3 regions of the Paenibacillus sp. 481 genome follow, and region 3 is predicted to be linked to each of the others. Evidence: riboswitches for the same ligand, from Rfam matches in the RefSeq annotation. Region 3 holds a riboswitch; each other region holds the start of a gene.
What was found. Region 3 has a riboswitch for cobalamin ahead of metE (5-methyltetrahydropteroyltriglutamate--homocysteine S-methyltransferase). Riboswitches for the same ligand answer to the same signal wherever they lie in the genome.

Region 1 (3,281 bases), 1.9 Mb from region 3:
TTGCTGCCTGAAGCGGGTTTACCGTCTTTGTTGCTGTTATTGCTGTTATTGGTTCCAGATTTGTTGCCTGTCTCTCCAGTGCTAGGTACTGAGGGATTGCCGGAATTAGAATTTCCAGCGGACCCACCCCCCGGGGGAACGCCGCCACCTGTATTCGTGGGGGGAGTTCCAGTGTATTTCCATACAATGCTGTCGCCATTGTTTAGTTTGTAAGCACCTGCTGATTCATTTGGCTCGGTACCATTAACAGAATATTTCCAGCCACTAAGGGCTCCGTTTGCTCGTTCACACAAGTCCATCGCACAAGACACATATAAGCTTTCGCCTGATCCTTTATGCTTGATGTTGCTAGCGCCTACCAGTCCGACAAGCGCGTCGAACGCGGTCATATCTGCGCGGTACGTTTGTTGATTGCTAATCGGCAAGCCTGACTTAGGTACTTCAGTCATGACGGATACCGAAATAGATGGAGTGACAGTACCACCGCCACCGCCGCCAGTGCCACCACCGCCACCATTGCCTGGTGGATTCGTTACGGGATCAACTCCAGTGTAGGTCCATTTTACCGTGTCGCCTGCTTTAAGCTTGTATTCGTCAGCTCCTACGGTAGGTTCTTGATCGTTGACCCAATACATCCATCCGCTCGTTTTGCCATAGGCACCAGATTCAAGGCCTTTTATGCCCGCTATGTATTTCATCGTGCCGTACATTTTGTATTTGATCTGATCGGCTCCTACAAGCTTCGTGAGTGCTGTATCAACCGTATCGCCTTCCTGCAGCGTAACTTTGCCTGACTGCGGGAAACCTGTCCATTGCTTCTCTGATGTGACATTTATCGAGACATCGAACGCCTTCGGATCTGGTTTTTGTGGTGGTGTCGTGTTGTATCTAGATTTTAAATCATAGAAAATACTATTGTGTTTACCATTTGAAAATTTTTGATAAGAAAGGTACGCCAGCATGACATCTTTGGTCGCCATTCTGTCGCCGGTTGCACGTGCTTTTTTATATTTGTAAAGTCCGTTGGTCGTGAGGTATGAATACAGATTGTCCAATGCATTTTTGCCATCTTGCTTGTATGCATCTGCTGTTGGATTTTTTCCAACTGCGGAAAGACCAATCACAAGCATAGCTGCGCTATTGCTGTTGTCTAACGGTTTGTCTTTAAAAAATTTATCCGCATGATAGACAGCATCTGACACGCTCGGTTGCTGTATGTAGGGGGCCAATCCAGCCATAATAATGCCGGTCATATCCGCATTTGGTGTTGAACCAAAGAATGACCATCCACCTGCTGGAAGCTTGAGCTCCAGTAGCTTTTTAATCAAAAAATCTCGTGTGACAGGCGCGCCTGCTGGAACCTCATATGGTCCAGAGTCGAGGGCTAATAACATGTAAACGACGTCATTGGAAAGACTTAATTCATTCGTGTCAAAGTTAACTGCTTTGTCCAGCAGGTTAATACCTTCAATATTCGTAATATCGACACCTGCTGCTGTAAGGCCGATAATCGCTTTCGCAATGTCAGTTCCCTTTGTGTAATTGCCTTTTTCAGCGATGACGGCTGCTTTTGCTTGCTCGATATAAGTGCTAGGGATGGTATTGCCTAGAACATTGTCCGCTACCGCTGACCAATCATCATATTGGGCGGCTGAATAGGCCTTAACGACTCGTTGAACCTCAGTATTCAGGTTGAAACTAGGTGCAGCAGCAGCTGCTTGATGAAGTGGAGCTGCACTTATAGCGACTGTCAAGAACAATGATGCAGCCATAAGCAGGGATAAGATTTTCTTCATGCTGTCTCTCTTCCTCTCCATGATAAAAATAAAATAGCTTCCGACACAAAGGCAGGAGCTACGGTTATTATCATATGAGGAATATGATGAATAACCCGACCTTTGCCTCGAAAGTTCAGGTTAAATGATCAATGGGAGAAACCGACCTGACTAAGGCTTACGCCTATCACAGTGGCGGGACCGTGCTGGATTCACACCAGCTTCCGTCTCTCACATTGTATTTAACTTTTAGCATTATATAACAGGGAATGAACCCCTGTATATAAGATTTTATACAAGGCATGAGGGTGAGCGTTAATACCATTTAAGTGTCTCACTATATATAGAGACAAAAAAAGATGCAGCGACTTTTCTAGAAATAGAAAAGTTACTACATCTTGTTCAGTGCGGAATCCGTTATTTCGTACCGCACTCTTCGTCTTCAGGATCTAAGTTAAATTGCCACACGATCCCGAATTTATCCGTTAAGCTGCCGTAGCCTTTGCTCCAGAACGTTTCCTGAAGATCCATGGCTACTGTGCCGCCTTCTTTCAATTGATCAAATGCGGATTGTAGCTCGTCCATATTGTGGCTGTTGAGGGTAAGGCTCACATTGTTTCCGACTACAAACGGCATATTAGGAAATACATCGGAGAACATCACTTTCCGTCCGCTAATATGAATGAATGTATGCATAATGAGGTTCTTTGCTTCTTCAGGAAGTGTAAAGTCTGGGCTTGGAGGTGAATCACCAAAGGTCATAAACTGCGGTTGCTCCGCTCCGAATACTTGCGCGTAAAATTCGACTGCTTCACGACAGTTCCCCTTAAAATTAAGATAAACGTTTAAAGCCATTGATAAACACTCCTTTGAATATCAAATTTCAATGGATAACCATTGATAACTGTTCGTATTATTACCCTTAGCAGGAATAAATAAACTTTTTTCAAAAATGATGTCCATTAAAAAAAGGATTATTTATCACAGCGGAGAATACGAATATATGTTCTATTTTATCAGGTGAACATAAGGTTTACAAGTAGTTAGCGAGCAGTAATCAACAAATTTTGAGGAGGTATTTAAATGGAGCCAGTCGTGTTGTCCGTTCCGCAGTTTACAGTCATTGGTATAACCGCCCACGCTAATTTAAAGCAGCTTGATGAAGATCGCACTATTGAAGACGCATTCAACAATTTGCAAAGTCGGGTAAATGAAATTCGTCATCGTGCAGGGGAGCCATTTTACTTGATTCAAATTTACCCGTGTAAGGAGAACTTCGACCCGAATCTCGATGCATTCACTTCCATTATTGGGGTGAAGGTTGCAGAGGTCGATCACATTCCTTCCGGAATGATCAGCCATTTGGTGCCTGAAAGCAAGGTTGTGAAGTATACACATGTTGGATTAGAGTCGGAGTTATCTAAGTCCTATTCCTACTTGTATGGCACTTGGATGCAGGAGAATGGACAGCGGCCTGCTGATTTTGATTTTGAAATCTGGGATCAT
Region 2 (3,281 bases), 2.0 Mb from region 3:
ACGCCGTTGTGTTACTTTCACTATATTTGAAAACTGTAAACGTTGTCAACCGCATTGCGCACGAACTTCACGCATAATTAAACTTTAATTTAAGATTGAAACATTTTGTTCAAAATTTGTACGACATCAGCTGTGGTAGGCACACGCGGATTCGTAGCCGTGCAGCCATCTTGTAGCGCTCCCTCGGCAATCAGCTGACGATTTTCTTGAAATGCAGCTTTCTCCACACCTTGCTCACGCAGCGTCTGCGGCATATTGAGCTGTTTTTGAAGTTGTTTAATCGCCTGTACCAGACTGCGAACGCCGCTCTTCGCATTCGGAGCCGACAGCCCGAGCAATTTGGATATTTCGGCATATTTTGCTGCCGTCGCGTTGCTCTCCTCTTTGCTGTAGCCTGGCTTGTAGTCCGCATTAAATTCAATGACGTACGGCAACAGCATCGCGTTCATGCGTCCATGCGCAATGTGGAATTTAGCTCCAGCGACATGAGCAATACCATGATTAAGGCCGAGCGATGTCATATTGAACGCTATACCGGCGAGACAGGAGGCATTGTGAATTTTCTCCCGTGCCTCCATATCATTACCATCCTTATAAGCACGTGGCAAATACGAAAATACGAGCTTGATCGCCTTCTCTGCCATCGCATCGGTAATATCGTTCGCCTTAGTAGAGACGTACGCTTCAATGGCATGGGTTAATACGTCCATCCCTGTATCCGCGGTTATAAAGTCAGGCACGCTTCTGACTAATTCCGGGTCCAAGATCGCTTCTTGCGGCAACATATCCTCAGACACGAGCGGATATTTAATATTTTTTTGCTTATCGCTAATGACAGAGAATGAAGTCACTTCAGAACCTGTTCCGCTCGTTGTCGGGATTGCGATGAACGGAATGTCTCGTTGATTGAGTATTTTTTGCGCAAACAGCTTCATCGCTTTAGCCGCATCTATCGCAGAGCCTCCGCCAATGGCGATAATCAGATCCGCCTGAAACGCACCGAGCGCTTCCACACCCTCTGTGACGATTTCTACAGGAGGATCAGGGATGATATTGCTGAAAATGTACTGCTCGTTGCTCTCATCCAACCGTTCAAACAACATATTAATAAGCCCCGATTTAAGCATAAAAGGATCCGTAACGACAAAAATTCGTTTCTTTTTCCACTCCGACAGGCGATTCAACGCACCTTGTCCTAAATAAATATTCGTCTTGATTGAAATGTTGTTCAAGTAAGGCACCTCCAAAATGTTACGAAATACGAATGGCTCGCTAAATAGTTAGATAACAAAGCAGTTAGGTAACAAAAAAGAGGCTTTTAAAGGAACTCAATCCCTTAAAAGCCTCTTTGCTTGTTATATAATGTGTACGCCATTGTACACAATGATTGCATTTGTAATTGTCTTTCTCCACTGTACACCGCAATCGAGACACTCGTCAACCTTATATGTCACTGCATCGTACATGAAGAAGAGTTATATAAAAAAGGGATGCACCTCGTTGTGCACATCGTTCCTCGACATTGAAGAACTCCCCACTTGCTAGCTATACGTCGTTGTATGTGTTCGGCGGCGAGCACCTGGCATCGCCAACAGCAGCGTTGGCAGCCTTCTAGCCACATAAAAAAAGCCTAGCGAGGCAGAATACGTCACTAGACTTGTAAACCAGTCACTTTCGCCTCGAAATGACGGGTCAGGCAAAGTTACTAGACAATCGACCTGACTTAAGACTGAATACTCAGCCTATTACAGTGGCGGGACCGCGTTGGATTTGCACCAAACTTCCATTGTCTATCACTTTTTCTATTGTGTATGACGTGAATGGGCATCCATTCGACATTATTATAGCACAATCGATCGAGTTGGCAATATAAAGTATTACAAAGGTAGTTACTTATTTTGTAGATTATGCTTGATAACATATTCGACGAGCTCACTCTTCTTCGTTACGTTTAGCTTGGCCATTAGTCTACTCTTATGCGTATCTATCGTTTTCACGCTTAGTACTAGCTTCTGACCGATTTCGACGAGCGAATAACCTCGGGACAAATAATCCAACACTTCTTTTTCACGTGAGCTAAGTAGATGGTAGAGCCTATGATGCTCTTCTTGAATTGACTTTTTTTTGATAGAGGACAGTAGTACGTGTGTCTCCTGAGGACGCAAAAATACGTATCCTTTGATCACGGAATCGATGGCCGCGTACAAGTCCTCATCGACGGCAGCCTTTGGAACGTAACCAGACGCCCCTGCATGAATGACGGCGTTAATGTAGTCCTCATCTTCATGCATTGTTAATACGATTATTTTGGCATCAGCATGTCGCGCTTTAATCTCTTTAAGCACTTGAATACCGTCCATTCGAGGCAAGCTGATGTCGAGAATTAAAATATCCGGCAGCAGCTCCTCGTACAGTCGCAGCGCTTCAATTCCGTCGGCCGCCTCGCCCACAACTTCGTATGAAGGGCGCTTGCCCAACAACAACTTAAGACCTGAACGAATCAAAGCATGATCGTCAGCCAACATGACTCTTGTTACCTGCTCCATCTCGTATCCCTCATTCTGTCTCACATTTTAGTGGAATGGACACCTTCAGTTCAGTCCCGCCCCAATCCGATTTTTCTAGCAGGAACGTTCCGCCGAGCAGCAACGATCGCTCCCTCATGCCATGAATGCCAATCCTATTTTGCCGGCGCGCCTGCTCGAAGTCCTCCTGCTCGATTCCATGTCCGTTATCACGAATCGTGACGTTAATCGCCTGTTGTAACGCTTCCATGCGGACATCGATTCGAGTTGCAGCCGTATGTTTCACCACATTCGTCAAACTCTCCTGCAGGATTCGATATAAGGCAACAGCGGTGTGGCTTTCAATAACTATATCGTCATTGGGCACCGTAAGATGAACTTCAATCGCATACTTTTCTTCAAATTTATTGGCATACTTTCGCATAGCCGCAATTAAGCCCATATCGTCCAAAATGGGCGGCCGTAATTCTACCGCAAGGTCTCTAATTTCCCGCAGGATGCCAGCAGCGATATCTCTGCTTGTCGTCAGCAGCTCTTGCTGCTCGGCATCTTTTGCTTCATTAGCCATGACCCTCATCGTCACGATTAACGAAGTGAGTGCTTGGCTTGTCTCATCATGAAGCTCGCGCGATATTCGTTTGCGCTCATCCTCTTGTGCGGAAATGAGCTTTAAGATGAGAGTGTCTCGTACGCGATCTTTGTCCTGCAATTCATTCAGCAATGCCTCGACTTCTTTATTGGAGCTAATCAAGTTAT
Region 3 (3,281 bases):
GGCAACGGTCATCGCTTCTTTGAATGCTACGTCTCCGTACAATACCGGAGGCTTCACACAGCGTGAGCCGTAAGACTGTACCCAGCCATATTGAGTAAAGGCGAAGCCATCCAGCTTCTCACCAAAATATTCAACCATATCTGTCCGTTCAAACTCACCATGCACAAGAACATCAATACCGATTTCTTCTTGAATTTGAATCCAGCGCTTCATTTCATCCTGCAAAAACGTTTCGTACGTGTTCAAATCCCACTCGCCACGGCGGTAGCGCAGACGTGCACGACGAATTTCTGCTGTTTGCGGCATACTGCCGATCGTTGTCGTCGGCAACAGCGGCAATAGTGGCCAGCGCTCACGGTGCAGTTGCTTCCGCTCCGCAAAGTGCGCACGACGCGTGCCTTGCTCCTCATCAGCAAGCAGCTGTGCCAGCTCGCTTACAACTTGTGGACGTTGACGCAACGGCAGCGTGCGCCATGCATGTACCGCTTGCGCGCTTGCTTCAACTGCCGAAGTCGTAACGGCATCGGCTTGCGATTGATGACGCGCAAGCAGTGTAATTTCCGCCAGCTTCTCGTCAGCGAACGCGAGCGCTTGCTGTAATTCCGGCAGCAATGCTGCTTCACGCTGCGTCGTTAACGGCACGTGGAGCAAGCTGCACGATGGCTGCAAGATCCAACGCTCCTGCGGCACAATAGCGGCAACCGTTTCGAGCCAAGCCGATACAGCGGCTAAGTCCGTTTGCCAAATGTTGCGGCCATCAATGACGCCGAGTGCAAGGCGCTTGTCAGCTGGGAAACCGTGCTTACGCAGCGACACTTCGTTGCGCAACTTGCCATGTACAAAGTCTAGGCCCAACGTATCAACTGGCAACTGCACGAATGCTTCATAGTTCGAGACGCCTTCGAAATAAGTCTGAACCCACAAATGCAATTGCGGTACAGCTTGACGCAAAGCTTCATAGAATGACTGTACAGCAGCCCACTCTTCATTACTCATCGGCAGTACGAACGACGGCTCATCCAGTTGCACGACTGCGACACCTTCCGCAGCCAGCTCTTGCAACAATTGGCTGTATACGTCTTGGAATTGCGCCAGTACTTGAAGGCGCTCTGTCTTGGATACGCCTTTCATCGAGCGAACGTACGTGTACGGCCCAACGACGACAGGCTTTGTCTCAATGCCGAGCGCTGCTTTTACGCGACGGTACGCTTGCAGTGGACGGTTAGTCGTCAATTGCGGAGCGCGTCCTTCCCACTCCGGTACGATATAGTGATAGTTCGTATTGAACCATTTAGTCATTTCACAAGCGACCGCTTCTTGCGTGCCGCGAGCTAGAGCAAACATAAGATCAGGGGACACTTCGCCACCCGTATACTCAAAACGAGAAGGGATCAGGCCGAACATTGTCGTCGTATCCAACACATGATCATACCAAGCATATTCGTTTACTGGGATATAGTGTATGCCTTTATCCTGCATCGTGCGAACGCGCTCAATCTCGATGCGCTCTAGCTCAACCTGCAAAGCTTCAGCGGAACTTTTTCCAGCCCAATATTGCTCTAACGCCTTCTTCCACTCGCGGTCATAACCGATCCTCGGGTACCCAATTACGCTTGTTAATACATTCGTTGTTGTCAAAATACTTCTCCCCTTCCGCATTCTAAGGACGTTCATACGCCAGCTTAGCCACTATCCATTTGCCTTTTTTAGCTACAAAATATAAAAATGCACACAAAAAGGCACTTCTGTGCGAAATAGGTCCATACAGAAGTGCCGTAAACTTTACCTCATGATAAATGATTTCAACAAATAAGCCGTATACATGATCAGATCATGATTACGACGTCCTTTGCCGCGTTTACGAAACACTTCCCTATCTCCCGTAGGTTCACACAGTGTTGCCAGAACAGGCAGGTCTCCTGACTTCAGCTTCATCGGTAGCGGCTTCCCTTCCCAGTCTGATCGACCAGTGGTTGATAAGCACTACCTCATCTGTTACAGTGGCGGGACCGTGTCGGTATTTCACCGATCTTCCCTTTTAAGCTTTGAGACATGCTCAAAGCACCTGTTCCCTCTTATCCAGTTGTGTCCTTGGCGTTGTTTTCCAATTGATGATGATTATAAACGCAATCTCGAGTGGTGACAAGTTCTTTTTATCTCAAGCGATTACCATTCTTCTTCCCATCGATCTAAGTAATCCCTCTCCACCCGCGTAGCTGAGGAAATAAGACAACGAGAAAGAGCGACCCTGACTGACGTCAAGCTCGCTCACTCCTAAGTGCCAAATAAAGTTATCCAGCAACTATGCTGCTAATATCGTTAGGCGCCACGCACAAACACAATTTCGTTGTGCTGCCCATCCAATGTAAGCTCTTGATCCTCTAGAAACCACACATCATTTTGCTCCATAAAAAATGTGATTCCTTCCGCTTGCACCGTCACGGCCGGATGCCGTGGACTGTCTTTCATAATGCCGAAAGAATAAGGTCCGGCATCGCTAAATCCGCTATAGCGAACGAAGATGCGCACGGAGTCTCCTGGTGTAAAGTCCCAATCCGCAACAAAAATGCGGACCGCTTCAGATGTTACCCGTAGTTGCATCGTACGACCTCCTTATGATGAAAATAGACTGCTAATTAAGTCGTACTTCGATCATAACATGCCGATAGCACATTTAAAAGCAAGAACTTGTGTAGTGTTGATGCAATCGTTAACACTAGCAGTGACTAGCATAAATTAACAATATATGGGTCTAATTCATTTTATTACAGCTTCACGCGTTGCAATCGAAGCGCATTTAGCACAACGGACACAGAGCTAAAGGCCATTGCCGCCCCCGCCAACCATGGCGCGAGCAATCCAGCTGCGGCAATTGGAATGCCCAAGCTGTTATAAAAGAGCGCCCAGAACAAGTTCTGCTTAATGTTGCGCATCGTACGGCGGCTCATTTCCATCGCATCTGCGATACCGTTCAAGTCGCCACGCATGAGCGTCACCCCAGCCGTCTCCATGGCGACGTCCGTGCCCCCGCCGATAGCAAAACCTACATCTGCTGCTGCAAGCGCTGGTGCATCATTAATCCCGTCGCCGACCATAGCGACGACGCGCCCCTCAGACTGCAAGCGGCGTACATGCTCCGCTTTTTGTTCAGGCAGCACCTCTGCGTGCACCTGCTCAATTCCGACTTGAGACGCAATCGCTTGCGCCGTGCGAACATTATCGCCTGTCAACATGACGACGTTGATGCCTAACTTGTTCAAGCGTTCAATCGCTTTGCGCGA

Region 1: linked by a shared signal. The riboswitch ahead of KIK04_RS18495 (S-layer homology domain-containing protein) and the one ahead of metE (5-methyltetrahydropteroyltriglutamate--homocysteine S-methyltransferase) in region 3 are both predicted to bind cobalamin.
Region 2: linked by a shared signal. The riboswitch ahead of KIK04_RS17815 (1-propanol dehydrogenase PduQ) and the one ahead of metE (5-methyltetrahydropteroyltriglutamate--homocysteine S-methyltransferase) in region 3 are both predicted to bind cobalamin.

What each region holds. Positions count from the first base shown of each region.
Region 1 is NZ_CP075175.1:4,186,980-4,190,260, forward strand. Features, by position in the region: gene KIK04_RS18495 (S-layer homology domain-containing protein) at 1-1,796, opposite strand, end outside; adenosylcobalamin (AdoCbl) riboswitch at 1,886-2,028, opposite strand; gene KIK04_RS18500 (VOC family protein) at 2,193-2,630, opposite strand; gene KIK04_RS18505 (GyrI-like domain-containing protein) at 2,859-3,281, shown strand, end outside.
Region 2 is NZ_CP075175.1:4,035,429-4,038,709, reverse strand. Features, by position in the region: gene KIK04_RS17815 (1-propanol dehydrogenase PduQ) at 90-1,232, opposite strand; adenosylcobalamin (AdoCbl) riboswitch at 1,660-1,811, opposite strand; gene KIK04_RS17810 (response regulator transcription factor) at 1,890-2,546, opposite strand; gene KIK04_RS17805 (HAMP domain-containing sensor histidine kinase) at 2,557-3,281, opposite strand, start outside.
Region 3 is NZ_CP075175.1:343,867-347,147, forward strand. Features, by position in the region: gene metE (5-methyltetrahydropteroyltriglutamate--homocysteine S-methyltransferase) at 1-1,638, opposite strand, end outside; gene KIK04_RS01365 (hypothetical protein) at 1,783-1,935, opposite strand; cobalamin riboswitch at 1,893-2,084, opposite strand; gene KIK04_RS01370 (HesB/YadR/YfhF family protein) at 2,320-2,601, opposite strand; gene KIK04_RS01375 (heavy metal translocating P-type ATPase) at 2,766-3,281, opposite strand, start outside.